DNA from 2 places in the Candidatus Contubernalis alkaliaceticus genome. Region 2 is predicted to be linked to the other one. Evidence: riboswitches for the same ligand, from Rfam matches in the RefSeq annotation. Region 2 holds a riboswitch; the other holds the start of a gene.
The links. A riboswitch is a leader RNA that binds a small molecule or an ion and turns the genes downstream of it on or off. The one in region 2 is predicted to bind cobalamin.
Positions count from the first base shown of each region.

Region 1 (16,598 bases), 590 kb from region 2:
GCTCATCCAGTAAAATAATCTGGGGTTCCTGGGCCAGGGCCCGGGCCATAATTACCCTCTGACGCTCCCCACCACTGAGCTCCGTAATAGAACGATCCTTTAAGGACCAGCTGTTAGTAACCTCCATTGCTTCCCGCACAATTTTTTCGTCCTTTGGGCCCTCCTTTTCAAACCTACTTAAGTGAGGAACCCTCCCCATCATCACGATTTCAAAAGCCGAAAAATCAAACCCTACAGAAGTGTCCTGAGGAACTACCGCCATGGACCGGGCAACTCTCTGCCGGGACATTTTTGAAATATCTTCATCCTCCAATAATACGGCTCCCTCCACCGGTTTTAACAAAGCATTGACATTTTTAATCAAGGTTGACTTTCCCGAACCATTTGGCCCGATAATTCCAACAAAATCACCCTTTTTTATCTCCGTATTAATACCTTCTAGAACCGGGGAGGACTGGTAGGAAAAAGTTAAATTATGCACTTTTAAATTTACAGACATGTGTCTTCCTCCTACTAAAAGCGAAATTCTTTCCGCTTACTTCTAAGTAAATAAATGAAGAACGGAGCTCCTAAGAAAGCAGTTATAATTCCCACAGGCATTTCAATAGGCGCCATCATGGTTCTGGCCAGGGAATCCACCCAAATTAAATAGATGCCTCCCACCAATGCTGATGTAGGTATTAATATTCGATGATCAGGGCCAACAATCATCCTGACCGCATGGGGAATAATCAGCCCCACGAATCCAATCATTCCGCTGACGGAAACCACCGCACCGGTAATTAAAGAAGCGGCTACCAAAATTATTTTTTTAACTCGGTCCACCTCAATCCCTAAATTTGAGGCTGCCTCTTCCCCCAGCAAAATTACATTCAAGTCCCGGGACCAATAAAATATTACTGAAGATCCAATAATCACGTAGGGTAGTACCATAATCACATGGGACCAGGTCTTCATGCTTAATCCCCCCACCAGCCAAAAGTAAATCCCCCGAATCTGTTCCCCTGAGGAGAGCATCAGCAGTGATATTACCGCCGAAAGAAAGGAACTGACCACTACACCGGCCAGAAGCAGGGTCACCACAGGTATGCTGTTCCCCACCCGGGAAAGGTTGTATACAAAAAATAAAGCCACTAAAGCTCCTAAAAAAGCAAAAAAAGGTATCCCGCCAAAAAAACTCAATCCATAACTGTTTTGTATGAACATGGCCAGAGTAGCCCCCAGGGCTGCACCGCTGGAAACTCCAATGGTGTAAGGGTCAGCCAGGGGGTTGCGAAGCAACCCCTGAAATGCTGCCCCAGCAATAGAAAGAGAGGCTCCAACGATAAATCCCAGTACCACCCGAGGAAGCCTCATATTAAATATAATAGTTTCCCAGGTTGAAGGCCAGTCCTCCTGAATAAATTGACCGAAGTATGTGATTTTATTTATGACCATCCTGACTACATTCATAAAGGATATTTCCGCTACCCCAATAGTAGTAGTCACCACAATTGAAAAGACGGCCAAGATTACCAGAAAGACAATTATTAAGGGACGAAAGTTCAAGGTGTTAGCACCCTTTCTTCTGTTATCTGTTGGGATGTATTATATCTAAAATATGCTTAAGTCCTAAAGCAACCCTTGGGCCAGGCCTGGAGACCAGGTCACCATCTGCGTCATAAACTTGTTCATTTTGCACGGCTTTTAAATCCTGCCAATTATCCCGAGCCATAACTATTTCCTTCATGGGATGAGTGCAAATGATCACATCTGGATCATCCTCAAATATTTTTTCTTCACTCAAGACCGGCCAGCCTGCACCTACATCTGCAGCTATGTTGATGCCCCCAGCTGTTTCAATTAAATTATTTAGATATGTATCACTGCCTACAGAGTAGAGGGATTCCGTATCCAACATAACAAATACTTTAGGCTTAGCATCATTTTCCAGATTTGAAGTAAATTCTTTTATCTCATCAATGTCGGCAGAAATTTCTGCAATCAAATCTTCTGCCTTATCAGATGTGTTGGTAATTTTGCCCACCAGTTCAAAGGAATGCAGCACCTCATCTAAGGTCTTAGAATCTAAATCTATAACAGCATATCCCTGTTCTCTTAAAGTATCTACGGCTTCATCATAATGTTCAAAGGTAAAAATAATATCAGGGTCTAAGGAGACTACCTTTTCTACATTAACTATGAAATCCCCCACCTTTTCTTTCCCTTTAGCCTCCTCGGGATAATAACAGAATTCTGTTACACCGATGACCTTATCACCTAACCCCAAGGCAAAAAGAGTTTCCGTTGCACTGGGCCGGAGAGAAACAATGGTTTCGGGTTCCTTTTCTATCACAACTTCATTGCCGGCCATATCTATTATAGTTATAGGGAATGTTAGGGCCTCTTGGTTTTCCTTCTCCTCAGTGACAATATCCTTATCATCGGTAACAGGATCTTCACCTTCAGCTGCACAACCAAAACAGCTGCCTAAAACAAAAATCCCCAGAATAACGACAAATGCAGTTTTAAACCATAATTTATTAAACAAAACAGTAAACCCCCTTAAATTTTATATTCAATTAATTATTAAACACCTAAACCCTTCCATAAAACAAAAAAACTCAGCCTTCAGCGCCGAGAAATAAAAGAATCTTATTTACGCACCTCCTTTTCCCTCGAAAGCAAACAGTACGTTCCATAATCAGGCAGGTTTCCTGGCTTCCTTTCACCGCTCCTTACCCCTTCCCCAAACACAAGAGAGTGGTTATGGTAAGTCGCTCCGGGTTACAGTGGCGGGACCGCTCGAGCATTGAACTCGATTCCCTTTTATCCGTTATAGGCACCTGATTATTTTATTATTTAGTTTTAAACAACTGAATTTATTATATCAGTCAGTTTCCAATACAACAACCCCTAAAACAAAAAAATATATCAAACACTTTACTTGCCACTTAGTAGTTTAGTTGTTAATCCCGCCCATTATTCTTTACCCTAAAATCCCCAATTCTCTCTTTAAAAGTCTGATTTCTTCCAAAGTCAAGTGACGATATTGCCCGGTTTTTAAGCCCTCTAAAGTAAGAAAAGAAAGCTGTATCCTTTCTAACCTGGTTACCGGATTGCCCACCAACTCAAACATTCTTCGGACCTGCCTCTTTCTCCCTTCATGTATTATAATCTCTACCCAAGCCCACCTTCTGGAAGATTCCACCTTAATAATTCTAACTCTGGCAGGTGAAGTCTTACCCTCTGTTAATAGAACACCTTTCTCAAGACTTTTTATCTTTTCTGGAGAAGGTATCCCCACAGTTTTTACCAGATATTTCTTATCTATCTTGTATTTGGGATGAGTAATCCGATAAGCTAACTGGCCGTCATTTGTTAACAGAAGCAGTCCTTCAGTATCCAAATCCAACCGGCCTACAGGATAAAGCCTTTCTTTGATTCCTGGAATTAAATCCATGACGGTAGGCCGATTATGAGGGTCATTTACCGAAGTAATATACCCCTTAGGCTTATTCAATAAGAGGTAAACCTTTTTCTCCTTATAAAGAACAGGGGTGTCATCAACCTTAACAACATCCACTTCAGGGTTAATTTTTATCCCTAAAGTTGTGATCACCCTATTATTTACCTTCACCTGCCCTTTCTTTATCAACTCTTCACTGGCTCTTCGGGAAGCGACTCCCGCCAGGGCCAGGTATTTTTGCAGCCTCAATCTTTCTCCCTCCGTTACATCCTCAATTAGTATGTTGAAATTCAATTCCAGCATCATATCTAAACCTATTTATATATTTTACCACGAAATTTAGTATAAATCCTTTAAATCTTTAAGGTAGCGTTAGGTAAGATCACCCCCCAAAAACTTTATTGCATATTAATACAGCCGCTAAAAAGCCGGCCATGTCTGCCAAGAGTCCCACCGTCAATGAATGTCTGATTTTTTTTATGCCTACGCTGCCAAAATAAACTGTTAATACAAAAAAGGTTGTGTCGGTGCTGCCCATCATGGTAGAAGCAATCCTTCCCACTAAAGAATCGGGGCCTTTATTCTGCAAAATTTCTGTAGTAATAGCCAGGGCACTGCTGCCGGAGACAGGCCTCATAATAGCCAGGGGAAGAATATCAGATGGAATACTTAAAAGATTAAAAAGTGGCATTAAAAAATGGGTGATAACATCCATGGCACCGGACTCTCGCAAGAGAGTAATAGCCACCAGCATTGCAATCAAAAAGGGAATCAGTTTTACTGCGGTATCAAACCCCTCCTTAGCTCCCTCTACAAAAACGTCAAAAACTTTAACCCCCTTAATATTGGCATATACCAGGGTTATCAATATAATTGCCGGGATCGTCCATACAGATATGATACTTATCATTTTTCCCAACATCTAAGACATTCCACCTTTCTTTCTTTCAAGAAAGCGATAACCCCGGTCAAATAATATGGCAACGGTAGTGGAGGTAGCTGTGGCAATCAGAGTAGTGCCGATAATTTCCGTAGGATTCATAGAACCTGTGGCAGAACGCAGGGCAATCACTGTAGCCGGAACCAGGGTTAAGCTGGAGGTATTGATGGCCAAAAAAGTGCACATATCTAAGGAAGCCGTATCTTTTTTAGGGTTCAGCTGCTGCATTTTTTCCATCGCTTTCAATCCAAAGGGAGTAGCCGCATTACCCATACCCAAAAGGTTAGCACTCATATTCATTAAAATTGCGCTCATAGCCGGATGGTTTTTGGGAATTCCCGGAAACAAGAAGGCTGCCACAGGCCTCAAGATTTTAATAATCACATTGATTAGACCGGATTCCTCAATAATTCGCATTATCCCCAGCCAAAATGCCATTATACTGATTAACCCAATGCATATGCTTACAGCCTGCTCCGCTGCAGAAAAAATTACTTCAGGTACGATGCTTATTCTTCCAAAAAAACCGGCAGTTACAATACCTATAAGCATTAAATAAAACCACAGGCGGTTGATCAATCAAAACACTCCAATCTAAATAGCATGAACCAGCCATTTTTTAAATGAATTAAAAAGAGTAATGAAGACATTTTTTTTATTAATGGATTCACCCGCTAACAAATTGACACTCTTAAGCTCTTCCCCCTGAAGGATCACTGTTATTTCACCTAAAACCTGCCCTTCTTTGATAGGGGCTTTTAAAGCAGATTTATCTACCAGTACCCTGTATTCAACCAGCTCTTCCTCTTCTTCTTCCAAAGGGAGGGTAAAACTGGCAGCGGTCACCAACCTTACTTTATCCTGATCCCCCCCCTCTACCTCCACGGTTTTAATAAACTGCTGATATTCCATCAGTTCACTGGGAGACCAGTTTTCAAACCCATAGTCCAGCAGATTTTTGGTATCCTCCCAGATATTATTGGAATTGAGAACTACTGCAACCAGCTGCCATTTATCCCGGGTGGCTGAGCCCACAAAACATGGACCGGCAGGAGTGGTCCATCCGGTTTTCACACCGTCTGCCCCGGGATACAATTCCAAAAGCTTATTTTGATTTCTTAAATAACGGTCCCATTCATGACCGGGCCAGGTTATCTTTTTCTCCTTGGTGATAAGAATTTCTTTAAATTTTGGTATTTCTAAAGCTCTGCAAGTAATCAACCCCAAATCGTAAGCTGTAGTAAAATGTTCCTCATCATCAAGACCATGGGGATTTTTAAACTGTGTATTGTAAGCTCCAAGCTCCTGAGCTCTTTCGGTCATCATTACCGAAAAATCTTCCACAGAGCCTGCCAGGTGCTCTGCAATGGCCACAGCAGCATCGTTTCCTGACCTGAGCATCAAGCCATACACCAGTTCCTCCAGGGTTTTTACCTCTTTTTCCTCCAGCCATATGGAGGAACCCTCAGTCTCCGCCGCTCTCTTACTTACCACCACCCGACTGTTTAAATCACCTTTTTCCAGAGCTAAAAGCGCAGTCATGACCTTGGTTGTACTGGCCATGGGAAGCCTTTCCCCCTCATTTTTAGCAAAAAGAACCCTGCCGGAAGATTGATCTAACAAAACAGCAGATTGTGCCGTTACTTGATCATTGGTCAAGGCCTGCGCAGGACAAACCGAAAGGTTTATACAGATAATTAAAAAAAATATTATAATCCCTTTCTTTTTAAACAAACAGCTACCTCCTTATTCTTTTTGGGTAATACTTATTCAAGCAGCCCATATTTTATGAAGAATGTTGTACAATAAAAAAAAGCCCTTTATTAGATAAAAGGCCGGCATTTTAAATCCTATAAAACCTATTATATTCACTACATGATAATTTTAGATTTTATAATTTTGATTCTGGTTATCTTTATGAATTACGTTCTGCAGCTGGCTCATAAGCTGAGGAGCCATATCTATCAATCGGTCTAAAAGAACATTGTTATCCACTGGAAGCAGACGGATCTGCCCCTGTCCAACTACTAAAAATGCTACCGGTTGTACCGTTACCCCTCCGCCGCTGCCCCCACCAAAGGGAAGCTTATTTTTATTTCCATTTCCTCCCCCAGAATCATTTTGTTCAGTATTTTCAAATTCACTGCCTCCGGCAGCAAAACCAAATGAAACCCTGGAAATGGGTATTATTACATTCCCATCGGGAGTCTCAACGGGATCTCCCACAATAGTATTTACCTCAACCATATCCTTTAAACTTTCCATGGCTGTCTTCATCAAACCCTGGATTGGATGATCTTCCAATTAAATGCACCTCCCCTTACTTTTTGGTATACAATCTTTATTCCTGCTTTCAACAGCCTGTAAGGATAAAATCTAAATGAACTTTTTATTTCTACCAAAAGATGAGCGTTTTTAAAATCAGGTCTTACTTCTATCTCCGGATCCCGGTCTTCAAATATAAAAAACCATTTTATTACAGCCAATATATTGCCCTTTATGCCCCAAATTATACCGGATAAGACTCCGGTCTGTGCAGCATCAGGCAGGCCAAAGGCAGTAGTCCAATAAAATTTATCACATATAACTATATTTCTCATCTCCCTCAACAAAAATATTAAATCTGTAAGGGCTTTTAAAGAAAATGCCTGAGCTTTTGTTTTTTTATTGTTTTTTTGACTGCCCTTTGGCCGTCTTAAAGAAGGTAAATTAAACTTTACCAATCCCCAAAACAATATAAGTTTTATCCTTATTTTTTCTTTATTATTTTCCCGCAGATATTTTATGTTTATACGTACTGGAGCCATGATAATAAATAATAAAGAAAATAAAAAAAGAGAGAACAAAGTAAAATAGAGTATCATATTACCGGCCTCCCTTTTCTTGTATTTAATTATATTTTTTAATATTTTTAAAAAACTATCCCCTGTTTTAATTATTTTCCTGCATCGAATGTAATTGTGATATACTTTTTAAACCAAAATGCTGTAAAAATTCCCGGGTGGTGCCATAAAGAATAGGCCTCCCAATAGAATCTTTTCTACCCACTTCTCGAATCAGGTTCTTCCCCAGAAGCCTATCTAAGATTTTTTCCACTTTAACTCCCCGGATGGCCTCTATCTCCAAACGGGTTATGGGCTGCTTGTAAGCGATTATAGCCAGGCTCTCCAAAGCCGCCTGAGATAGCCCCGGCCGTTCCCGTCCCGCAAAGAGTTTCTTTATAAAGGGTGCATAATATTCACCGGTACTCATATAAAGTGCACCCGCCACTTCTCTCAGCTCCAGTCCGCTTTCCCTCTTTACATAATCGGACCGAAGCTCTTCAAATATATATCTGATTTCTTGATTCTTCCACCCGGTTACTTTTTTTATTTTTTTTATGGTCAGCGGCTTCCCCGCTGCAAAAAGAAGAGCTTCTAAAAGAGCTTTTTGTCTAACCACTCTCCTCCCACCTTTCTTCTTCTCCCCCATCAATTGCTTCACCACGATATTCCAACAATATGGGACCGAAAGTATACTGCTGATGCACAGAGATTTTTCTAAGTTTCATGAGAACTAAAACCGCTAAAAAGGTAACAATCAATGCCGGGCGTCGTCTTTGGCTTTCAAAGAGATCCTGTATTTTTGCTTTCCCATGATTTAGGGAAAGATAATTTAGTATTTCCGCCATCTTTTCTGTTAAAGATATTTCTTGCGGCAAAATAACTTCCGGGTCTTCCTCTTCCATCTTGTTCAAAACAGCTTCCAGAACATCTCTCAAATCCCCCAGGGTTACTTTACTCAACATATTTTCAAACTCTTCAACTTGAAATGACTCTTCCTGAGGTGAATCTTCTAGATACCGTGAATAATGCTTTTGTTCCTGTTCCTCCAATATTTTAAACTGTTCTGCTTTTTCTTTAAAGACTCTATATTCTGCCAGCCTCTGGAATAGTTCTTGTTCTGAGGAATACAATATTTCTTCATCCATCAGCTCATCCTCTTCTTCAGCCTCAGGTAGTATCTTTTGAGATTTTAATTTTAACAGGGTTGCCGCCATCACCAGAAAATCTCCAGCTAGTTCTGTATTAAATTCCTGTATTCTTTTTACATATTCCAAGTACTGCTGGACTATTTCTTTTACGGATATTTCATAGATATCCAATTCCGCTTTTTTCACCAGGTGAAGAAGCAGATCAAAAGGACCTTCAAAAAAAGACGTTTTTACCCTGTAAGTCATGAAATCCTCCCTTAAAGCATCATGGCCTCTCTTACTTCCTGCATGGTCTCTTTGGCTTTTTGTCCTGCTTTAACCCGACCCTGATCTAATATTTCCTGTATATACTCCGGTTTTTTCAAAAGCTCCTGTCGTTTCTCATAGATAGGCAGCAGTTGTTCAGCCTTTTTCTCAGCCAGCATCTTTTTGCACTGCACACAGCCAATAGCTCCTTTTCTACACACTTCCCCGATATCTTCGATTTCTTCCAAGTTAAATATCTTATGGAAAGCATAAACAGTACAAACTTCAGGATCTCCCGGGTCATCTTTTCGAATTCTTTGGGGGTCCGTGACCATAAGCTTTACCTTATTCTTGATCTCTTCTGGGCTGGCAGACATATGGATGGTGTTTCCATAACTTTTACTCATCTTACGGCCATCAATTCCCGGAAGCAGCTTTACCACATTTAACAGAGTTTTGGGTTCGGGAAAAACCTCCTGGTACAAGTGATTAAATCTCCTGGCTATTTCCCGGGTCAATTCTATATGAGGTGCCTGGTCTTCCCCCACAGGGACTGCATTAGCCTTATATATTAAAATATCTGCCGCCTGCAGCAGCGGATACCCTAAAAAACCGTAGGTGGCAATATTTTTTTCTTTCAACTGAATCAACTGGTCCTTATACGTAGGGCACCTTTCCAGCCAGGACAGTGGGGTAAGCATGGAAAGAAGAAGATGAAGCTCTGCGTGTTCTTTGACTTCAGACTGCTTAAAAATAATACATTTTTCTGGATCCAGCCCTGCACTGAGCCAGTCCACCACCATCTCCTGTACATTACTGCGTATCCTTTTAGGGTCTTCATAATCAGTAGTCAAAGCATGCCAGTCCACCACGGAAAAATAACACTGATATTCCTCCTGAAGCTTTACCCAGTTATCCAGAGCCCCCAACAGGTTTCCCAACTGAAGCCGTCCGGTCGGACGCATTCCGCTTAATATAACACCTTTTTTTTGCATTTGATTTCCTCCGTATCATAAATTTCAGAATAATTGTGGGTTTTAGTTAAGTTATTAATTTATAAAAACATTTGTAAAACAGGAGTAATGATGGATGCCATAAAATATTGGATATAAAATGCCACGGGTATGACTATGGCTGTCAAAGTTCTGGTAATAATTAACAGCATTAAAATCAGGAAACCGTACTGCTCCAATAACCGATAATAATATTGGTAACGGTATGGAAGAATCCCTGCCAGTATCTTTGACCCGTCCAGGGGTGGAATAGGAATAAGGTTAAAGACCCCCAGAAAGATATTATAGGTAACCAAGGAATTTGCGAATTGGTTAGCAGCCATAAAAAATGGTTGGTTCCTTATGGTAATAAAAAGTAGCCCCTGCACCAGCATAGTTACAAAAGCCAGAAAGAAATTTGCACCTGGTCCCGCCGCAGCCACTTTCAGCATAGCTGTTTTTTTATCACCCCTGAAGTTATTGGGATTGACATTGACCGGTTTTGCCCAGCCAAATCCCACAAAAAAGAGCATTAAGGTTCCTATGGGGTCTAAGTGTACCAAGGGATTTAATGATAGCCTACCCTGGTATCGTGGGGTAGGATCACCCAAATTATCCGCCATCCTGCCGTGCCAATACTCATGAAAAGTAATAGCTATTAAAAGTGCTGGAATTCTAACCAGCATACTTCCCATATCTAATTGAAACATTAGTCTCCCCCTTTCCCTCGGGCCATATATTGAATAACCAACCTAACTTCTTCATCTCTACTCTTTACCAGGCCATCCAGCCTGGCCATTTTCAATTCTTCCAGCACCTCTTTAAACAGGGGGCCCGGAGAATACCCCAGTTCTTTTAAGTCCTCTCCCGTTATATAGGGAGTAACGCTGCTGAATTTTTCCAGATATGCTTTTATATATCCCCAGGTCCTCATATTATCAGAACAGGCACTTAGAAAAATCATACTTTCTAAGGGAAGCGGTTCCAGCAGCTTATACACCCGGCTGGGCTTAATATTCGGCTTAGAAAGAATTTCTAACAGTTCAGGCGTTTTCTCCAAGGTAAAATGTACGTTTTCCCTGACTTCTTTCTTAAGTTTCATCTGATATAAAATAGAAGTCAAATCCTTACTATCATTATAATAATAAAGGGCGCAAAGGTACGGAATAGACCGATTAATTTTTACTATTTTTATTTCATTTATAAAATACTCCAAAACTTTTTGAACTACCATCAACAGTCTAAAATGTTTCGGCTCAAAATTTAGTTTAGGAAACAAATAGGGAATAAGTTTAAATTCCTGAAGCCTCATTATTACCCTGTGGGGTTCTTTTTCTTTAAAAATTAAACTAATTTCCTCCGCCAACCGATCTCGGCTCACCTTATTTATAACTTTAGTTTTTATTGAATTTTCGATAAAGGAGAGTGTCTCCTCTTCAATGTTAAAGTCCAGCCTCTGTTCAAAACGAGCCGCCCTTATAATTCTCAAAGGGTCTTCCACAAAACTCAAGTTATAAAGCACCCTTATGATTTTTTGTTCCAGGTCGGAAACTCCGCCAAAAAAATCCAGCAGCAATCCAAATTGTTCAATGTTCAGCTGAAAAGCCAGCGTATTTATTGTAAAATCCCGGCGGTAAAGATCCTGTCTTATATTGCTCAACTCAACCTGAGGTACCGCTCCGGGCTGTAGGTAAAATTCCGTCCTGGCTGCTGCAAAATCCAGCCTCAACCCGTCCTTTAAAATAATTTTAGCTGTGCCAAACTGTTCGTAAATAATAATTCGACCGTCTAAAAATCTGTTTAGCTCCCGGGCAAAATCAATGGCATTGGGTTCCACCACCAGGTCAATGTCAAAATTATTTTTACCCAATATTAAATCCCGGACAAAACCACCTACAACATATAACCGGCATCCGTGACTGTCCGCTTTTTGCCCTAATAAAAAAAGAAGTCCCTGAATCTTTTTTGGAAGCCTGGTGTTAATTAGTTTGTTTAAATCATCAAAATTTTTCAATTGTTTCCCCCGTCCTCCTCCCAATTGCCCCCTATGATTCTTTTTATTATGACGGGTTTTTAATACATCGGTGCGGGTAACAATCCCCAGCAGTTTACCACGATCGTCTGCAACCGGAAGTCTGCCAATATCATATTCTACCATAATCTCTTCAATTTCCTTAAAAGGGGTGTCCGTCCTAACTGTTTGTACTTTTTTAGACATAAATCCCTTTACCGGGGCATGGCCCAATCCGTGATGCTTTGCTTTTTCCAAATCCCTCCTGGAGATGATACCTTCCAGTCTTCCCTGTTGTACTACCGGAAGGCCGCTGTGTCCATATTTCACCAGCATCCACCAGGCATCATCCACAGTATCTTTAAGTGATACGCTGCGGACTGGAAAAGACATGATGTCCATAGCAGTTATTGAGGGCTTTATCAGCCTGTTTATATCCTTTAAAAGCCTACCCTTAAATCCTTTTAGATCAAACTCTTTTATTACTGCAGAGGCTGCGTTTTCATGGCCCCTGCCGCCATATGCCTTCAAAATTTCTTTTAAATTGATTCGATCTGAAATATTTCTGGCTACCAGATGAAACTTATCCCCCATTTTCACCGCTGCTACCATTAAATCTGCATCTTGAATATCCATTAGTTGGGACACAACCACAGAAAGTCCACGGATATCATCTTTAGTTTCCCCGGTAGACAGAGCCGCCCGGATTCCTTTTAACTCATAAACTTCAGTATTATTCAGCAGCATTTCCAACAAATATTTTTGTTTTTCAGAAAATGACCTGCCAATAAATTCCCGAATAACGTTAAAATCCAGACCCCTTTCAGCCAGGTATTTTAACACCTTTATTTCCCTTACACTGGTGCTTGAAAAAGTAAAGCATCCGGTATCCTCGTATAACCCTAAAGCAAAAAGAGTCGCTTCAAAAGGATTAATCTCTATATCTCCCCTGATTATTATTTCCATCAACAGAGTTACAGTTGAAGCGGTGCTGTCAACAAATTGTTCTGAAGATTCGATTGCCTCCTCCGAAGAAACCGAGTGATGGTCAAATATAATGATCCGTGGAATCCTCTCAATGCAGGCAGCCAAAGCTCCCAACCTGGAGGACTGCTGCGTATCTACAATAATCAATTCATCAATTTTATCCAGGTTTATCCTGGATATTTTTTTTACTTCAAAAACATCTTTATAAAGTGAGGTAAATTCCTTAACATTATCATTAACCCGGCCGGGGAAAACCATGGTGGAACCGGGATATAGTTTGCTGGCCGCCACCATACTGGCGAACCCATCAAAGTCTGTGTTGGTGTGGGTAGTAATTACCCGCAAATCCAGCGCCTCTTTTCTTGTGTTTTTCACACCCTTCATTATACCATATATATGCAAAATTAAAAATATAGTTAAAACAAGTTCAGGTTGAGTGTATCTCCAGCCACCAGTGTATCTCCGCCTGAACTTGTTTTATTTGGAATTTTAAAAAAAAGCCTGTTGAGAACTAAAAAAATTTTTTATACGGCTCCCTGCAATGTTTCTTTCTCCCTCTTTTGTTCCAGCAGGTCTAAAAATGCCTCCAAGCGGGTCTGAATTCCCGCCTTTCCTGAATGTTCATCCATAGAGAAGGATAGCAGTGGAATTTGAAAATCTTTACTGACCTCCGGTAGAATGCTCTGGGCAACAATCTCCGGGGTGCAGGTAAAGGGAAGAATATGTATAACCCCATCATAATTATCCCTGGCATAGAGTATAGTTCTTCCTACAGATTCCAAACCGTGTCCCCCTACAAAATGATTAAGATATTTTGAAGCGGCTCTCTTTATTTCCTCTACATCACTGGGGCTAAAAACCTTTGGTAAAAGATGCTCTTTAATCCAATGACCCAGGTAAATACTCCGGTGAACCTCAACACCCATCTCCCCCATGGTTTTTTCAATTTCCATATTGGCAAAAGGTTCTATGACCATGTATATTTCGCCTACAATGCCTATTTTTAAAGGCTTTCTAAGGGAACTAGTTTGTTTTACCGATTTCAGCATCTTTAACCCATATGACAGTGCATCTGCAATGCTGATTTCAGTTCGAGCTTCAACCATCAAGGAAACCGCTCGTTCATAAGCCCGGGAGGTAGAACCTTTGTGTTCTTCAAAGGGCCGAACCTTTAAAGAAGTTTCATGCAATACATCCAGCGCAAGAATTTGCTGCCAGGCAATTTTTACCACCTGATAAATTTCGTTCCAGGTTTTATGATTTGCTATTCTTTTTATATTGGAGGCCAAACCCAGCAGGCTTCCCTGAGGCGGTTCAAGTATTATAATTTCAAAATCATAACCCAGATCCTTAAGTATTTCTCTCTGTACTTCGGCGTAATAACCAAAACGACAGGGGCCTGTACCCCCCGCCATAATAATAGTATCTGCTCCCCTTTCCAGAGCTTCAATAAAGTTCCCTACATTCACTTTTAAAGGGAAACAGGCAAATTCCGGAGAGTGGCGAACTCCCAAAGAAATTGTTTTCTTTGTAATAGGAGACGGCACCACCACTTCGGTGCCAAGTTCTTCAAATAATGTTTTCAAAGGTATCCACAGATTACCCATGTGAGGAAAAGTAATTTTCATTTTTGCATTCACCATCCATTTATCCAACCGCAGATTTTTTATTCAGTCTAATCATATCTATAAAGGCTTCTAGTCGGGTAAGAACTCCTGCTTCTCCGCTGTGTTCATCCAAGGTCAAAAAAAGCAGAGGAAGCGTTCTTTCTCTTTTATAAATCCTTTCAATTAGTTCCCCTACCAGAGAGTCTGGCCCGCATCCAAAGGATACCACCAACACCACCCCATCAACAATTCCTTTATTTAACAAATAATAAGCTGAGCCAATTATTTCTTTTCCGAAGGTCCAAAACATATCCTTCCTGAGTTTACTGGCTCCACTGGACTGGGCTGAATGTGACAGCATTTCAGTGGTAAGGATTTCAACCCCCATGCCCTGAAGCTTTTTGAAGATATCCATGCTGATGTATGAATCATTTAAATTATAAGAATGTCCCAAAACTGCTATTTTTAATGTATTCGTAACTCTCCCGAAGCCTGATTTTTCCCCGTCTTCAACTATTTTTCCATCCTGTGGATATTCTCCCATTTCCTCCAGGGACTGAAGACATTCCATGGGAGTAACACCAAAAAGCAGCTGTTTTTGATATTCCTGAAGTTTCTTAATGGACTTTTTATAAGCCAGAGCAATTTTTACCGGATTAGAAGAAAAAAGTTTCCCAACATCATAAATCTCCCGGTAATAACCTTTACTTTTTTTAGAAAGGTCAATATCCAAATGTAATATCGGTGGAAGATCTTTGATTAAATTAGTAACCATATTAGGTAATCCCAAAAATTTTGGACACAGATACCTTTTCTTTTCTACACTAACAACCCTAGGAATAAACATATAATCAATTTTTTTTTCTTTTAAGTTCTGAACATGTCCGAAAAATAACTTTACCGGCAGACAGGTTTCATCTACCGCAACCTTGACCCCTGAGTCCAGTATATTTTTTGTGGTTTTATCAGAGAGAATTATTTCTGCTCCCAGTTCTTCAAAAAAACATTTCCAAGCAGGATAATAATTGTAATAGAGCAGAGAGCGCGGTATTCCGATGACTGTCATTTACTGCCTCCTTTATTAATGTATATAATTTAACGTCATTATTTGGGTTCATCCTCTTTAGAGTCTGACGGAAGTCTATCGGAATCACCAGTCTTTAGAATCTCGGGCCTGAGCCCGGCAAGAGAAACCGGTCTTCTGAAGAGGATATCCAGCATAGCACTGCCATTAAAGGGAACTAAAGGCCACATATAAGGAGTTTTAAAAGATTTAGTAAGGGCCATTAAAACAAATACGATTAGAGTTCCCCCAATCAAGCCGGGAAGCTTTAAAAATCCGGTAGACAAAAGCAGAAAAAGATGTATCAGCCTAAAGGCCAGACTCAGTTCCCAACTGGGGGTTGAGAACATCCCAATAGCCACTATGGCACTATACAAAATTATCTCAGGGGCAAAAATGCCCACCTGAACTGCGATATCTCCTACCAGTATGGCTCCAATAAATCCCAAAGCCACAGTAATTGGTGAAGGGGTATGGATTGTGGCCATTCGTATTAAATCTATCCCCAGGTGAGCTATAATAAACTGCAGGGTTAATGGAATGAGCCCGGGATCCTCCGGTCCTATGAAAGCAAGGCTTTGAGGTAAAAGCTGGGGTTCTAAAGAAAATAAAAGCCATATAGGACTAATAAATAAAGATAGAAACAGGCCCATAAAACGGATCCAGCGTACATAGACACCACTGGGTATGCTCTGCCGATATTCTTCCGCATGCTGAACATGGTGAAAAAATGTAGCCGGGGCAATCATGGCCGAGGGAGAAGTATCCACAATAATGACCACATGTCCCTCCAAGATATGAATAGCTGCCACATCCGGCCTTTCCGTATACCTCACCTGAGGGAAAATATTATACTTTCCTTCTACAATAAATTCCTCTACAGATTTTTCAGCCATGGGCAGCCCGTCTACTTTTATATTCTCAATGCGGCTTTTTACCGTTTTAAGTAAGCCTGGGTCCACTACATCGTTAATATAAAGAATTGCAATATCAGTCTTTGACCTCTGCCCCACCTGCATAACCTCAGCCCTGAAGCCGGGGTCCCTCAGCCTTCTCCTCACCAGGGTTACATTGAACAAAAGCGTCTCCACAAATCCATCTCGGGAACCCCTGGTCAGTTTTTCAATGTCCGGCTCCTCAGGCTGCCGAACGGGATATTCCCGGGTGTCTAAAATAATGGCACTGTCCTCACCGTCTATCAACAGCGCCGAAGGTCCAGCCAGGACTTCTTTTACCAGATCATCTAACTGCTGAACTTCACTTAGTTCCATGTAAGGAATTCGTTCTTCAAATAGTTTCTTATAAGGCCGGGTACATAATTCTTCCCGTCG
Region 1 covers NZ_CP054699.1:2,118,075-2,134,672, forward strand. Annotated here, with positions in the region: gene HUE98_RS10565 (heme ABC transporter ATP-binding protein) at 1-499, opposite strand, end outside; gene HUE98_RS10570 (FecCD family ABC transporter permease) at 514-1,548, opposite strand; gene HUE98_RS10575 (ABC transporter substrate-binding protein) at 1,571-2,530, opposite strand; cobalamin riboswitch at 2,670-2,844, opposite strand; gene HUE98_RS10580 (pseudouridine synthase) at 2,969-3,697, opposite strand; gene HUE98_RS10585 (spore maturation protein) at 3,831-4,370, opposite strand; gene HUE98_RS10590 (nucleoside recognition domain-containing protein) at 4,371-4,967, opposite strand; gene HUE98_RS10595 (D-alanyl-D-alanine carboxypeptidase family protein) at 4,983-6,122, opposite strand; gene ytfJ (GerW family sporulation protein) at 6,273-6,692, opposite strand; gene HUE98_RS10605 (DUF2953 domain-containing protein) at 6,665-7,252, opposite strand; gene scpB (SMC-Scp complex subunit ScpB) at 7,320-7,829, opposite strand; gene HUE98_RS10615 (segregation and condensation protein A) at 7,822-8,607, opposite strand; gene trpS (tryptophan--tRNA ligase) at 8,619-9,602, opposite strand; gene HUE98_RS10625 (site-2 protease family protein) at 9,662-10,309, opposite strand; gene HUE98_RS10630 (CBS domain-containing protein) at 10,309-12,942, opposite strand; gene HUE98_RS10635 (acyl-CoA dehydratase activase-related protein) at 13,122-14,225, opposite strand; gene HUE98_RS10640 (acyl-CoA dehydratase activase-related protein) at 14,245-15,270, opposite strand; gene HUE98_RS10645 (spore germination protein) at 15,309-16,598, opposite strand, start outside.
Region 1: linked by a shared signal. The riboswitch ahead of HUE98_RS10575 (ABC transporter substrate-binding protein) and the one ahead of HUE98_RS13575 (class I SAM-dependent methyltransferase) in region 2 are both predicted to bind cobalamin.

Region 2 (16,598 bases):
TGACAGATGAAAAGGTTAAAATCTTAACTGATATTATCAAAAGGCTTAATATACCTGAAAACAGTAGTGTTTTAGATGTTGGCACCGGAACAGGGGTACTTGTACCCTGGTTGAAAGAAGTCGTTGGTTTTGGCGGCAGGCTGGTAGCCCTGGATTATGCTCCAGAGATGGTAGCCAAAGCCAGGGAAAAGTATGGCAGTCAAGCAGTATTTCTGGTAGCTGACGTTCATTCATTGAAATTTTCAGACGAATCTTTTGATAGGGTTATCTGCAACTCTGCTTTTCCTCATTTTTCCGACAAACCAAAGGCGATGGCGGAGATGAGCCGCATTTTGAAAAAAGGCGGCAGGCTGCATATTATTCACACATCTACCCGGGATGAATTGAACAAGTTTCACAGCAGCTTGGATGGTCCAGTTTCAAAGGATATGCTTCCCGATGATGAAGAGATGGCTGTTTTAATCCGGGAGGCTAAAATGGAGAAAATAGAAATACAGGATGGTCCAGTTTTCTACCTGATGACCGCCGGTAAATGTTAAAGAAATATAGTTAGGGCAATTCAAATGCTTTTTTTAAAAAGGAAAAACGAAATACGAAATATATTAGAGTAACGAAACCAGAGTAAACTTTGGTTTCGTTTTTTTTTGACTAATACTACAGCTAAAACTGGTAAATAAGTGGTGCCATGGGTGTCACGGGGACATCAGGTATATTTCCATAATTTTTTTAAAAAGTTGCAGTGTTTTGCTCATTTTTTACGTCTATAATAGAGGGGGAAGGAGGGAGCTATGAAATCAGAGGACAATCTCATCAAAGCAGCTTTAGCAAAAGACCAGGAAGCTTTCAGGGAAATAGTTGATATATATCAGGCCTTTGTCTTTGCCATTATACTTAATATTATAAGAGATTATCAAGAAGCAGAAAATATAGCCCAAGAGACTTTCATACAGGTATACCGCTCCCTGCCCCAGTATCAATTTAAAGGTTTTAAGACCTGGATTGGTAGGATTGCCACCAATAAGGCAATCGATTTCAAGCGAAAGCGTATGAAGGAGAAGGAAGGACAGTTGAGTCTATCTGATCAGCTTTTAAACCAGGATTTATCAAAACAAGATTTATTGGAAGATAGAATTATCAGAAAAGAAGAGTTAGAAAATATGGAAAGGCTGATTAACCGTTTACCGGAAAAATACCATAATGTAATGATAAAACACTTTATACAAGCTAAAAGCTATCAGAAAATAGCGGATGAAGAAGGGGTAAGCATAAGGACCGTTGGATCCAGGCTTTACCGGGCAAAAAAGCTCATGCGGCAGTATAGGGAGGAGGGGGGATAAAATGAAACATTACAGTAAAAAAGAGTGGCAGCTTTATATTAATGGAGAAATTGGAATAAAGCAGCAGACTGAGATGGAAGACCATTTAGTTGATTGTGATAGCTGCCTGAAAGAATATTTATCTGCAGTAGAGGCAGCTGAATTGGCTGAAGGGGACAGCTTAGTAAGTGCTGGTTTTACTGATAATGTAATGGCAAAACTTAAAATTTTAGAGATGAAAGTGCCGGAAAAATCAAAGAAAAAAAGATCCAGATCCTCCAATATCCTTATATTCTATACTGCGGCCGCCTGTATTACATTGGTATTTCTCAGCTGTGGGGTGTTTGACTCGATTGGTCATTATGTGCCCAAAACAACTTATCAAATGGTAGATTCTACGAATCAGACTGATTTCTTAGCAAGTGGTTGGTCGGAGCGTTTGTTAGATTTTGTGACGGTGGAATTAAGTAATCAAGATAAGAGGGGTGAAGAGCTTGAATAAGAAAAGTAAACTGTTAACCTTTATACTGTCTATTATTCCCGGCCTGGGCCAAGTCTATTTGAATTATACTGTTCGAGGTTTAATCTTTCTTTTTGCAGTAGCTGGAACTATATTAGCTAGCTTTATTATACATGAACTTTTTTATGCCGGTCAGATTTTACTTATTTTCTTACCGTTTATATGGCTGGTTGCCATGGTGGACAGCATGATATTAGTTGACCGAATTAATAAATATGGGGTAGAAGATAAATATGAACAGAACCAATCAGTTCATATAGAGCTGGAAAAACAGAACAGAAAGATTATTGCCATGATGCTGTCTATAATTCCAGGGGCTGGACATATGTATCTTGAACTGCAAAAGCAGGGGATACAGTTAATGACTATGTTTTTCTTTGTTATTTTTATTATCGATTTTCTTCAATTAAGTTTCCTGATGTTTGCCCTGCCTATCATCTGGTTTTTTGGGGTGTTTGATACCTTAAAGAAGGTGTCCAGCCAGGAGCCTTTAGTAGATGAAGATATACTGCTCTTGTCTTGGATCAATGTGGAAAGAAGCCGGTCTATTTCCAGAGACAGGGTTATTGGATATGGATTAATAGGGATTGGCGTTATTTTAATCTTTAACCGCATAGCCGTTCCCTTCATCCAAGAATTTATTCATTGGCGAGTAAGCCAATACCTCCGGACCGGGTTGACAGCTTTACTATTTATTATTGGCGGGGTTAAGATGCTGGCAGGAAATAAAGAAGAGGAATCTGAAGAAAATAATGGAGGTGCTAACTTATGCGACAGTGGCGAGTAGGCAGCATGTCTATGGGAGTGCTTTTGATCTCTTTTGGTATCCTGCTGCTGGCGGCACTTATACAGCAGACACCGGTTATCAATCTTATATTAGACTGGTGGCCGGTAGTGCTAATTATATTAGGATTAGAGGTAGTTGTATATCTTTTTCTATCTAAGGAAGAGCATCCAAAAATAAAGTATGATCTTTTGAGCATGTTTTTAATATTTGTTACAGGGATTTTCAGCCTTGGTATGTATACAGTTTCCAGTATTGGGCTTATTCCCAGGGTAACGGCTGCTATAGCCAGTCAGGAATATACTGTTGTGGCACCTGAGTCAAAAATAAGGGTTTCCTCTTCGGTAGAAAAGATAGAATTTATTCTTCCTAATGCTCCTATAAACTTTAAAAAGGGAGAAGAGGGCCAACTGGTTATTTTCGCCAGGGGACAGGTTACCGCAGAAAGTATGGAAAGGGCTGAGGAATTAGCGGTTCAAGGAAAAGTGACAGCTGATCAAGTGGGGGAGGTGCTGTATGTTCAATTTTCTGATGTGCCGCAGGCGAAAAGTTTTAACCTGGGAGCTGCAGATTTTACCTATACAGTATTCCTGCCGGAGGATAAATTGGTAGAAATAAAGAGGCAGTATTTCTATAATTCATACCATTATTATCCTGTGGAAATAGATAGTGATGCCGTGAGCAATCATTTTATGGTAGATGTTTCAGGCAGTGTTAGGCTTAGAGTTAACAGTCAGGCTGATCTGGCCGTTACCGCTGTGGTCATCGGCCCAAATTCTTTAAGAGGAAACGTGGATTGGAGCATGGAAACACAGTCCGAAACCCACGAAACTGTGGGGAATGTATCCTTTGGTTCGGGCCTTCACCGGGTAAACATAGTAAACCAGGGTGATGTGGAAGTAATTTTCTTTGATTATGTGCAGGTGGAAGAAACATTTTTTTAGAGTTTTGGAAATTATGACATACTGTTGTCATGTTATCATTGGTATAATGTTAAAATCTCGTCTTTGACAGTTGTTACAAGCAAAAAGCTTGATGATCCCTGATTTACAAGGATTATCAAGCTTTTTTTGTATTCAAAAAAGTGAGTAATGTTTTTATTTTTTTGTCGCTTTAAAAATTTTTTTCATTTGTTTTGTTTTTATAATCTGGTAGTCTGTACGGAAATCAAATGCCTCATGTAAATCATCAGTAAAGTCAGTTCTCGTATATGTTGGAGTGTAACCCTCCCCCTTTATTTCATGAAAGTTCATATCCTTTAATCCTCTAATTATTTCACTGCAGGTATATTTCTCACCAAGCTTTTTTTCCAATAATCTGTAAATAATTAAGGATATAAAGCAAGTTGTAAAATGTGCTTCTATTCTGTCATCACGGCTTAAATAAACAGGTCTGGCTTTAAATTCACTTTTCATAATTCTAAAACATTCTTCAATCTCCCATCGTCTATTGTTTACTTTAATTATTTCAGAAGCATCATCCTCAAGGTTTGTACATACAGCATAAAACCCATCAAAGGCTTCTTCTTTAGCGATAACCTCTGTATCAATACTGTATATTTCTTTTTCAGCAATTTCTCCATCAGGAGTAAAATTAGTTTTTTTAATAAATCTTCTGCAATCATTCTGATTACATTTTTTTATTTTTGTAGGATTTGAATCTATTGTTTTTTGTGCACGTTCTATCTGTGAATTACGGATTTTTCTTTGATAATCTCTATACTTGATAGAGTACGTCACAATGATTTTTTGTTCAAGGTCATTTTCTTTAATCCAACGTTCTTTGTAAAACATTTTATTTTTAGCTTTCTCATCATCTAGTTTAGAGATGTCATAGGTTTTTACATCGTTAGAGAGGTGCCATTCGTTTGGATCAAGTGCCCATTTTTTTAGATGTGCTTTTAATTTCTTAATTGATTGAGTTGTAATAAATGCTCGTTCTTCCCTGTCGTTAAATTTTCTGTTATTTTTGGACGCTAGACCGGCATCGGTACATACGATAAATTTAGAAAGATTAAAATCAGATAGAATTTTCTTTTCTAAGGGTTTTAGTGTTAATTGTTCATTTGTATTTCCTTTGTTGATGCTAAATGCAAGAGGGATACCGTCTCCATCCATAAATAGGCCCATTTGAATGATTGGGTTTGGTCTATGCTCTTTTGATGGACCGTATTGCTTATCGCCATCTGCCTGTTCAATTTCAAAAAAATAATTGGTGCAATCATAATAAAGTACACCAGTATTTCTCTTAGAAACTTTTAAACTGTTGTTGTACAAGGATGATTGTAAAAAATCCGTTTCCTTAGCAATAACTTCAAGAGCTCTGTATATATGTTGAAGTTCAAAGTTAGGTTGTTCTATAAATCTTGAGGAAAGTTGGTAAGTGGCGAGCTTAGATGAAGGGAAGATTATTCTTCCGTAAATCAATCTGGAGAGTATGGAGTTTAGGTCATATGTAACCTTGTATTTTCCTAACATTTCTTTACATATTTTGTGAAGGCCAAGTTGATAGTATATTTGTTGAAGAAAAAGATAACCACCGTTAAAAGAGCGCTGTTCATCTTTCGTAATGACCTTGGAAGGTGAGTACTTTACCAACACATCAAGCTTTTCTTCCTTCTCTTTTTGATTCAGCTCTGCTATGTATTTCTTTGCCCATTCAATGGGATCCTGGCCGTTTAACTTTTTACTCAAATCATTAACTGTTCCAAGTTTTTCAACAATCTTTGATGAATGTACACCATTCTCATAAGTTGATTTAATTACGTAAAGAGATGTGGAATTTTTTGATTTCGAAATAGACAATCTCATATTAACCCCCCAATCCCTTATATTATAACATAATACTCAATAATACTCAATAGAAATAGGTGAAAAATTGACAAATTTGCAATAAAAAAAGCCCTATTTTCAAGGCTTTTAAGACATGTGTTCATTATTCAACTGTCAAAGACCCGAGCATGGAAACACAGTCCGAAACCCACGAAACTGTGGGGAATGTATCCTTTGGTTCGGGCCTTCACCGGGTAAACATAGTAAACCAGGGTGATGTGGAAGTAATTTTCTTTGATTATGTGCAGGTGGAAGAAACATTTTTTTAGAGTTTTGGAAATTATGACATACTGTTGTCATGTTATCATTGGTATAATGTTAATATAGTTTACTCTAACATTATGTCATAGTGTATAATACTGTCCTGAAAACTGGAAAATAAGCGGTGCCATGGGGACGTTTCCAGCGTCACCGGAGCAAGAGCGGAGGTCCGAAGGCTTGGACGATGGAAACGTCCCCGTGGCTTAGCGGTGTAAGATAAGCAGCCTTTTGTTATAGTAATAATGGGAGTTAGAGTAAAATAATTAGACATCAGGAAATGTTGTTTGAGCAGCAGATATTTTAAGAAAGTCTTTATACGAGGGGATATAAAGTGCAATTTATTCCGGCAAAAACCATCATTTCAGGATATGCTGACAACAATTCCTGGTTTGGTAATAACTACAACATGAATATTTACAAGGGTTGTTGTCATGGCTGCATATATTGTGACAGCCGCAGTGAGTGTTACCATATAGAAAAATTTGATGAGGTAAGGGCAAAAGAAAATGCTCTTGCGATAATTGCCCGTGAGCTTCAATCAAAACGCAAAAAAGGTGTGGTTGGAACTGGAGCAATGAGTGACCCTTATAATCCATTTGAAAAAAAGTATATGCTCACAAGAGGGGCGCTGGAACTGATAGACCGTTATGGTTTTGGTGTATCTATTGCTACTAAAAGTGATTTGATCGCCAGGGATATAGATATTTTAAAAAATATTGCGGTACATTCTCCAGTGCTGATTAAGATGACTATCACCGCGAAAGATGATAAATTGTGTAAAATAATTGAACCCAATGTGGCTCTATCATCGGAAAGATTTGCGACCATAAAAAAACTGACAGACCAAGGTGTTTTTGCTGGAGTATTATTAATGCCGGTACTGCCCTTCATAGAAGATAATGAAGAGAATATCAAAGGCATTATTGAGTATGCATGCAAAAATGGAGCAAAGTTTATATATCCTGCTTTTGGTGTAACCTTAAGGCAGAATCAGAGAGATTGGTATTACCAAAAATTGGAAGATCTCTTTCCAGGCCTTAAAGAAAAATATATTAAGAAATTTGGAAATACCTATGAATGCCGTTCTCCAAAGGGTAATGAGTTATGGAATTTATTCCGAGGCCAATGTGACCAGTTAGGAATTCATTATAAAATGGTTGATATTATTAAATTGTATAAGAAAGGCTATGGTTATAAGCAGCTTTCAATTTTTGATTAAAATATTATTTTGTGAGTTTTTTTCAATTTATGGCAAATCTCTTGTGCAGTTTGCCATAAGTTTTTCAGCCAGTGCTGCCATTTGTTCCGGTGATTCCGTCATCCCGTTATCAAACCAGCGGCGCAGCAGGGCGACGCAGCCGAAGGCAATAAAAGAATAATAGTATTCGTAATACTCATCCTTATCGCTGGCAAAAAGACTTTGCCATTCCTTATTATTTTGTGGACGGCACATATCAATTACCTGGTTTAAGAAGGTGGTTTCTTTTGTTCGAAGAATGGCGATGAAAATTTGAGAATTGGCAGCGAAATATTTAAACGCTTCAAGCAAAACCGGCATCAAGGGTACCTGAGTAAGTTTTCGGTATTTGGTGATGATTCCAATAAAATCATCCATTATTTCTTTTTCTATCTGCTCAAACAAGTCATATAAATCCTTGTAATGTAGATAGAAAGTTCCTCGATTAATATCCGCTATTTCAGTTAATTCGCTTACGGTGATATCCTTTAAGTCCTTTTCCATCAATAGCTGCGTTAGGGTTTTTCGAATAATCACTTTTGTCTTGCGTATGCGTCGATCATCATGTGATTTTTTCATGAGCATTTCTCCTGGTATCAAACAATTTATTCACATATGTCCAATAATCAACATATGGACAGTAATTGACTATTGTTTTTTAAATTATAACTTATTATAATATACAAGAGTCTAAAATTCAACACTTGTTAATTTTGAGTGTTTTTTTGAGGTGAGTAATCTGGAGAAAATTGCTGATACTATATTACGGCAAAAAAACGTAGTGTTAATTGTTTTTTTATTGGTAGCATTGGTTTGTGCAGCATTAATGTCTTTAGTCAATATTAATTACAAGCTCTCCGATTATTTGCCGGAGGATAATCCTTCTACCACAGCTTTGCAGGTTATAGATGAGAATTTTGATGAAGAGATACCAAATCTTTCGATCTTTATTGAAGACATTAGTATTCCTGAAGCTCTTCAAATCAAAGAGCAGATTAAGGAAATGAACGGTGTGGAGAGTGTGCTTTGGCTTGATGACGTGATTGATGTTTATAAGCCACTGGAGATAGAGGATTCTGCCACGGTTGAAGCATGGTATAAGGATGGCGGTGCGCTGTTTTCCGTGTCTGTGAACAAGGATCATCTGGTTGAGCACATCGATTCTTTGACAGAATTTGTTGGAGAGCGTGGAGTGATGGCTGGAGAAGCATTCAATCAGGCCATGGCACAAAGTTCCACCATGGAAGAAATCCCAAAAATTATTCTATTCGTTGTGCCTTTGGTGCTTATAATCTTGTTGTTTTCTACCAGTTCGTGGTTTGAGCCGGTACTTTTTTTGATAACCATTGGAGCTGCTATTTTGATTAATGAGGGTACCAATATTTTTTTAGGTGAAGTATCCTTTGTGACTAGATCCACCAGTTCCATATTACAGCTGGCGGTATCCATGGACTATGCTGTTTTTTTACTGCATAGTTTTGCCCGACTTCGGAAGAAGAATGTGAATATCCAACAGGCCATGTCAAAAGCCATGGTTCAATCCTTTTCCTCCATTTCAGCCAGTGCAATGACAACTATTCTCAGTTTTTTAGTATTGGCATTGATGCGGTTTAAAATCGGGCCCGATATGGGGATGGTGCTGGCTAAAGGTGTATTAACCAGCTTCATTAGTGTAATGGTTCTTTTGCCTGTTTTAGTAATTTCAACTAGCGGGCTGATGGATCGTACTCACCACCGTCCACTGCTGCCTTCTTTTGAAAAATTCAGCAGAGTTGTTGTTCGGCTTTGTATACCCCTGTCCATAATTGTAATGATTATAATGGTTCCTGGTTATTTAGGACAAAAAAATAACCAATTCATCTACGGCTCCTCTGGGATGAACAGTGCTGATTCCCAGGCTAAAATAGACATGGATAAAATTAACAGTGTTTTTGGGGAATCGGTACAGATGGTATTACTGGTTCCTGAAGGTGATATCGTTAAAGAGACACAGTTGGGGAGTGCTTTGGAGCAGTTGGAAAATGTGACCTCTGTGGTGTCCTATTCCCATATGGTAGGGGCTCAAATTCCTGAGGATTTTCTGGCAGCTGATCAACTGGCACATTTTCGTTCCGGTCAATACAGTCGATTGATTCTTTATGTGAACACATCTGATGAGGGTGAAGATGCTTTTCGGGCAGTGGAAGCGGTGCGGGAAACAGCAAAAAACTATTACTGGGAAGAAGATTATCACCTGGTGGGGCAAAGTGTTGTCAATTATGATCTTAAGGATACAATTGTTAAAGATAATCAGGTAGTTAGTATTGCGGTAATTCTAGCCATTGGGTTGGTGCTGCTCTTGACATTCCGCTCCCCATCCATCGCTATAGTTTTACTTTTGGCAATAAAAGGGGCAACCTGGTTGAATCTGAGTATTCCCTATTTTGCCGGTTATCCCCTTAATTATCTTGGTTATCAGATTATTAGTTCTGTGCAATTGGGGGCTACTGTGGATTATGGCATCTTATTTGCACAACAATACACATGGAATCGTAAAATTATGGATAAACGAAGTGCTGCAGGCAGGACGATTTCCGATACAGCGGCTTCAATTCTTACTCCCGCAAGCATTTTAACCATCGCGGGGCTTATGTTGGGTTTAGTCTCCAGCAATGGAATCATTAGTCAAATGGGTGCTATTCTGGGCCGGGGAGCCATGCTGTCCGCCGGGATGGTGTTATTGGTACTGCCGGGAATGCTAATCTTGTTTGATAAGATTATTCAGAAAACCACAGTAAAAACAGCTCATAAGGAGGAAATAGAAGGATGAGACAAGTATGTAAAAAAACAGCTGCCATTGTTTTAGTGGGAATCCTGCTGAGCATTATGCCGGCAAATATTTTAGCGACGGAGCTTGAAATACAACCGCCCAAAGAAGAAGTAATCTATGTTAAACTTTCTTCCGATGGTTCAGTAATAAGTGCCTATGCTGTCAACAGCTTTGAACTGAACCAGGGGGGGCAATTTGTGGATTATGGCGACTATGAAGAAGTACATAACTTAACCACGACAGATAAACTTTCAGTGGTAGACAATGCCGTCAATATTATTGCCCCAAAGGGAAAGTTTTACTATCAAGGGAATCTTAAGAAAGCGGAATTACCATGGAATGTAGCAGTCAGCTACCAGTTGGATGGCGTGCCTATTACAGCGGAAGAGATATCAGGTGCATCTGGAAAACTAAAGATTGAGCTTACTATTAAAGATAATTCATATGCAAATCCTGTTTTTGTAGAGAATTATTCTTTGCAGATTTCTATGACACTGGATACCGACCGCTGCAAAGCTATTGAGGCGGAAAATGCCACCATTGCAATGTCAGGGAAGGATAAAATCATTAATTTTGTTAAAATGCCCGGGGTCAATGGACAGTATATCGTTTCCATGGATGTAATTGATTTTAAGATGGCGGGGATACAAATCAGCGGCATTCCTTTTTCCATGAGCTTTGATTTGCCCGATATCCATGGATTTACCGGCGACCTTTCCTTACTGCAGGACGCCATAAAAGAACTGGATGAAGGTGCTCAGGAGTTAGCGAAGGGTACTGGAGGCCTAAAAGACGGATCTAACCAGTTTCATCGCGGCTTGCAGGATATGCAAGGGGGGATGGAGGATTTGAAGAATGGCCTCAGGCAGCTGACCGGCGGTAATGCTGAATTGGAAAACGGTTCAAAGCAAATCTTAGATGCACTGACCATCATACAGAGTAGTTTAGCCGATTATAACGCTGCCGACATGGATTTTCGTCAATTAACAGAAGGTTCTTCTGCTATTTTGGGTGGAATCAATCAATTGTCCGGAGGGCTGGATGCTTTACAGGGAAGTTTTTCCCAAGTTGACGCAGCTATCAGTCAACAAACCGGGGGTGCTTATCCCGGTCTCAAGCAGGCTAATGAAGCCACTATTGTCTCCTTAAATCAGCAAATAGAGGCGTTATATGCCAATCCCGAAGCTAACGCCCACCAAATTCAGCAGCTCACTATGATTGTCGGACTATTGTCCGCTAATAACCAATTGGTAACAGGATTGAAAACCGGAATCTGCGGCAGCGGCACAGCGGAAAATCCAGGCCTGGCTTCGGGTGCCGGTGCATTAGCGTCCCAATATGTGCAATTTGATGATACAATTCAAGCTATGCCTGTTATGCTAAATGAAATGGTCAGTGGTATTTTGCAGTTGAAAGATGGGATTGACCAACTGACTATGAACTATGGGGTGTTTCATCGTGGAATAGAGCAATATTTATCTGGAACCGCGGCAATATATGATGGATACAGCAGGCTATCTAGTGGTTTTAATGATGTGGTTGCCGGAAGCGCAGATTTAAACTGGGGCGTAAATTCCCTGTTCGATGGTATGCAGGACTTTGCTCATGGCACTATTGAATTGAGACGGGAAACCTCAGATATGGATGTTAAAATTGAGGAAGAAATTGATAATCTTATGTCTGATTTTATACCCGGTGATTTCGAAATGGTATCGTTTACTTCCGCAAAGAATACCGAGGTTAATTTGGTACAATTTGTGATGATGACTGATGGGGTTCAAGCTGAGGAGAATGAAGTAACTGAAACGCCTGAGCCTGTTGAGCAAACCTTGTGGCAGAGAATCTTGGCTCTCTTTGGAATACTCTAAACGATTAACATTATTGTTTTGCGAAAAGCTTATGTAGAAGTGCTGAAAACAAAAAGTTGTTAATAGAGTGCATACAGATTATAATAATTTAATTATTGTAAATCAGGTGACTCTATATTATAATTATTATAGTTTGGGTGGGAAAAAATTTATTTGAAATTATTATTTTTCCATGTTTTATAATTTAATAAAGTATTGCTTCAAGGTGCCTCTAGTTTTTTTGAGGATAATAGGGAACCAGGTGTAAATCCTGGATGGTCGCGCCACTGTAAGCGGGGAGTATGTTTTTTAAATGCCACCGGACTAAAATCTGGGAAGGCCGAAACAGACACTGATCCGTAAGTCAGGAAACCTGCCTTAAGCAGAACACAGATTGCCTTCTTCGCTGGAAAGGGGTGCTGCATATTGCTAAACTGATTTATATAGGTTTAGGTTAAGGTTCCTCAATTTTTAATGAAGAAAATGAGGAATTTTTTTATTTATTTTTTAGGTTTAAGACAGTTTAAATATTATTTAAAGTTGAAGACCGTACTGACTGGAAAACCAGAGGTACCATGGTTATGGTATTTTTGGTTTTTTTTGTGGTTACAAGTTAGTAGAGTATGAATTTTTTCTAGGTACAAGAAGGAGGAAAATGATGTGGGAAATGAGCAGATTCAAATTAATCATCAAATCAACAGCCCTGAACTTTGGGAGGAGATATGGAACAGGGCCAGGGAAGAATCTTTATTGCGACGAAAAAGGAAAAGTCTAAAAGATACGGTAAACCATTGGAATAAAAGGGCGAAAAAATTTGAGAAAAATGTTACGGGAGAAAAAGGCAGGAGAAGGATAGGAAGGGTTTTTAACTGGCTGGAAAACCAGGGAGTAAATTTTGACAATATGAGGGTTCTGGATATTGGGGCCGGGCCTGGTGCTTTTGCCCAGGCTTTTGCCGGGAGAGTGAAGGACGTGGTGGCTCTGGAGCCGGCAGAAGCCATGGTGACTTTTTTAAAAGAGCAGATTGAAATAAATAAAATAAACAATATAAGGGTAATTCAAGATACCTGGGAGGAAGTTAACCTGGAAGAACATAATTTGGAACAACAATTTGACCTGGTTTTTGCTTCCATGAGCCCAGGGATAAATAACAGGGATACTATCGATAAAGCACTGCGCTGTGCCAAAAAATACTGTTTTATTAGTAGTCATGCTGGTAAGAGGCAGAACGATGCCCTGTCGGAACTCTGGCAGACTCTGTATGGCGAAACAATTCCCTCCTGGCCCGGTAATATCGTTTACATTTTTAACTTTCTTTATGCCAGGGGTTTTCAAATGAGTTTTGAAGTATGGGAGGAAAAGCGGATGCAGGAAAATACCCCGGAGGAAGCAGTGTCTTCCTTGAAAGAAGAGCTGCTTTTGTATGGGGTGGAGGATCCTTTTAAAGAGGATGAAAGAATAATAGAATTTGTTAATAATAAGGCGGTAAATGGAATATTTAGACAGGAGCATACAGTCCGTCAGGGTCAGTTATTGATTAAGCTGTAAAAATAATTTGTTAGGCATGTTACTTTTGTCCAATTAGAATATTTGCATAAACACATAAAATTGGGAGGTGGCGTAAATGTCAAGGAAATACTTATTATTATTTTTGGCACTGATTATTTCCGCAGGTCTTCTTTTATTTGGCTGTGGAACAAATCAAGTAAATGATGCTCAAAAACAGGATGCAGCCAATGGTGAAGAGCAGCAGGAGGAGAAAGATGAAGAACAGCAGGTTGATTTGATTAAGTTGAGCGGGGGAGATTGGGGTTATCCCAGTCCGTATGCCCATTATCCCAGGGGCCCTGGAACCCGTAAGATGCGCCTGATTTTTGATACTCTGTTAAATAGTGATGCTGATGGAAACGATTCGCCCAGGTTGGCCAGTGATTGGGAGGTTAGTCCAGATGGCCTGGTCTATACTTTAACCCTTCAGCCCGAGGCAAAGTGGCAGGATGGCCAGCAATTGACAGCTGATGATGTAGTTTTCAGTTATGAATATCAAAATCAGTTTCCCCCGGTTAATGTTGCTGATTTTTCTTCCATAAATAAAGTGGAAACCGTGGATGACAAGACGGTAAAGGTTGAACTGGAACAGCCGGATCCTTTCTTTTTAGAAAATATGCGGAGTTTTACCATTATTCCTAAACATATCTGGGAAGAAGTCACTGACCCCTATAATTTTGTTGCCTCTGAGGCTGTGGTGGGAACAGGGCCTTACAGGTTAACCGATTACAGCAAAGAGCACGGCACCTATCGTTTTGAGGAAAATGAAAGTTACTGGGGGAGTAAGCCCAGAGTTAAGGCCATCGAGCTTATTCCGGTGAGTGAGGATATCATGGCTTTCGAGCAGGGAGCGGTTGACCGTATCAGTGCCACCCCTGATATTTTGCCCAAGTTTGAAAATAACCCGGAGTACCGGGTCATGCAGTATGAAACAACCTGGTCTTATCGGCTTTACTTCAATATGAACCAGCGGCCGGAGTTGGCTGATAAAACTTTGCGCCAAGCCCTGGCTTATGCCATTGACCGTCAGGAGCTGGTGGATATGGTGGAGCGGGGGGCTGCGGTGCCGGGGAACCCGGGGGTTTTACACCCCAGTAATGAACTTTACAACGCTGAAGTGCCTCAATATACCTATAACCGACAGAAGGCAGAAGAACTCTTGGACAGCCTGGGCTATAAAGATAACAATGGAGATGGGATAAGGGAAAATAGTGTAGGTGAGAAGCTGAGTTTCCGGCTGCTGGCTGACGATGGCAGCGTCCGCATTGCAGAGTTAATTAAGCAGCAGCTTGCTCTCATAGGTATAGAGGTTAATGTCCAGGTAACCGACAATATGACCAGGGACGCCCGCTTTGAGGAGGGGGATTTTGAACTTTGTATCAATGGCAGCGGTGGCGTAGAAAATCTTTCAGAAGTTACCACTATTAAAGAAGAGACCAGGGCTACCTCTACCACAGCAGATGTAATAGGTTACAGTAACCCCGAGGTGGACAGGTTGTATTCTGCTCAGGAGAAAGAAACAGATTTAGAAAGAAAAAGGAAACTGATGGAGGAGCTGCAGCAGATTGTGGCGGAAGAGCTGCCCAAGCTTACTATTTACTATAGAAACGACATTTCTGTGCACCGCCCATCGGTATATGACGGCTGGAGTCTGGAAACTTATCATAATGATCACCGGCTGAACTTTGTGGCTGATTAAATGATTTAATAATGATGTAAAGATAAATTATTGTCAGGGCGTCTGCTTCCAGACTATCATTGAAGCGGCTAAGATGAGTATATTGTCAATAGATGGAGGATTATAACGTGAGGCAGAAAAAGACCCCCTTAAGGTTTTTGGAATATGCATTAACAATCTGGATAGTGATTACCTTAAATTTTTTTCTACCCAGGATAATACCCGGTGATCCTTTCCTAATAATTTCTTCAGATGGCCCTGCAGATGAGGAAATTGTCCTGACCCAAGAGCAGCGGGAGTTTTTTTTCAGCTACTACGGCCTGGACAAACCGATGAGTCAGCAGTATGTGTCCTATCTGGGGGAATTGCTTCAAGGAAATTTAGGATACAGCATTTATTACAAGGAGCAGGTGAGCCAGATTGTTTTACGCCGGCTGGGATGGACTGCTTTTATGGTAATTTCGTCATTACTGTTAAGTACCGCTATTGGTACTATCCTGGGCTGCATATCCGCCTGGTATAGGGAGAAATGGCCGGACAAGCTCTTGTTTTTTCAATTAATTGTTTTAGCAGAGATTCCGGTTTTTCTTCTGGGTCTTATTATATTGTTTATATTTGCCGCCGGGTTGGGACTATTCCCTTTGGCAGGGGCCATAACGCATTTTGCCAACTATGATAGCTGGTGGGAAAATCTTTTAGATATTTTACACCATGCTTGTTTACCGGTTATGGCCTTAACCATTTCCCGGATGGGCGGCATGTATCTGCTTGCCAGAAACAGTATGACAACGGTGTTGAAAAAGGATTACCTGCGTACTGCCTGGGCCAAAGGGCTTCCCCAAAAGCGTATTATTTTTCGTCATGCTTTAAGGAATGCCCTGCTTCCTATCGTAACCCGTGTATTCTTAAGCCTTGGAACCCTTATCGGTGGTGCTATATTAGTAGAAAATGTTTTTGCTTATCCAGGGCTGGGGCTTTTAATGAGAGAAGCGGTAAGGCGCCATGATTATCATGTTATACAGGGTATTTTTCTGGTGGTTACCCTGCTTGTTTTATCAGCTAATTTTTTTGCGGATATTGTTTACAGGAAGCTTGACCCAAGGGTTAACGATTATAGTAAGAAACATGGAGGTTAATTGTGGCCGCAATACATGAATTTTTGCTGAAAGTATTAAAAATGGTAGATGAGTTTTCCCTGCTGGGGAAAGCAAGCCTTTTTTTAATTTTGCTTATCTTTTTGGCAGCTATTTTTGCTCCTTATATCTCAATTCATCCTCATAACTTTACCTCGGGTCCAGCTCTTTCTCCGCCGAGAGGAGTGCACCTTCTGGGCACCGACGATTTGGGTGTTGACCTTTGGGCTCAAATTTGTTATGGGGCCAGGGTCAGTCTGCTCATAGGTTTTGGTGCAGCTTTTTTGGCAGCTCTGGGTGGCGGCCTTATAGGTATTATTGCAGGATACCTGGGCGGGTGGATGGATAAGGTGATTATGAGGTTAATTGATGTGATGATAGTGCTGCCGGATTTTCCGCTGATGATTGTGCTGGCCGCTTTTTTGGGGCCCAGTCTTCTAAATATTATTTTAGTGTTGGCTTTGTTTTCCTGGGTTTTCCCCGCTAGAATTGTCCGTTCACAGGTATTGATGTTAAAGGAACATAGTTATATCAAATCAGCGGAGACATATGGTGCCGGTGCCTGGTACCTGATGAGGAAACACTTTTTTCCGGAAGTTTTTCCTTTGTTGGCAGTGAATATGATCAGGCTTAC
Region 2 covers NZ_CP054699.1:2,705,107-2,721,704, reverse strand. Annotated here, with positions in the region: gene HUE98_RS13630 (class I SAM-dependent methyltransferase) at 1-539, shown strand, start outside; gene HUE98_RS13625 (RNA polymerase sigma factor) at 789-1,337, shown strand; gene HUE98_RS13620 (anti-sigma factor family protein) at 1,339-1,818, shown strand; gene HUE98_RS13615 (hypothetical protein) at 1,811-2,623, shown strand; gene HUE98_RS13610 (hypothetical protein) at 2,605-3,564, shown strand; gene HUE98_RS13605 (IS1634 family transposase) at 3,718-5,430, opposite strand; gene HUE98_RS13600 (hypothetical protein) at 5,580-5,720, shown strand; gene HUE98_RS13595 (SPL family radical SAM protein) at 6,044-6,931, shown strand; gene HUE98_RS13590 (TetR/AcrR family transcriptional regulator) at 6,959-7,528, opposite strand; gene HUE98_RS13585 (efflux RND transporter permease subunit) at 7,680-9,758, shown strand; gene HUE98_RS13580 (hypothetical protein) at 9,755-11,626, shown strand; cobalamin riboswitch at 11,813-12,000, shown strand; gene HUE98_RS13575 (class I SAM-dependent methyltransferase) at 12,266-13,153, shown strand; gene HUE98_RS13570 (ABC transporter substrate-binding protein) at 13,230-14,852, shown strand; gene HUE98_RS13565 (ABC transporter permease) at 14,960-15,967, shown strand; gene HUE98_RS13560 (ABC transporter permease) at 16,009-16,598, shown strand, end outside.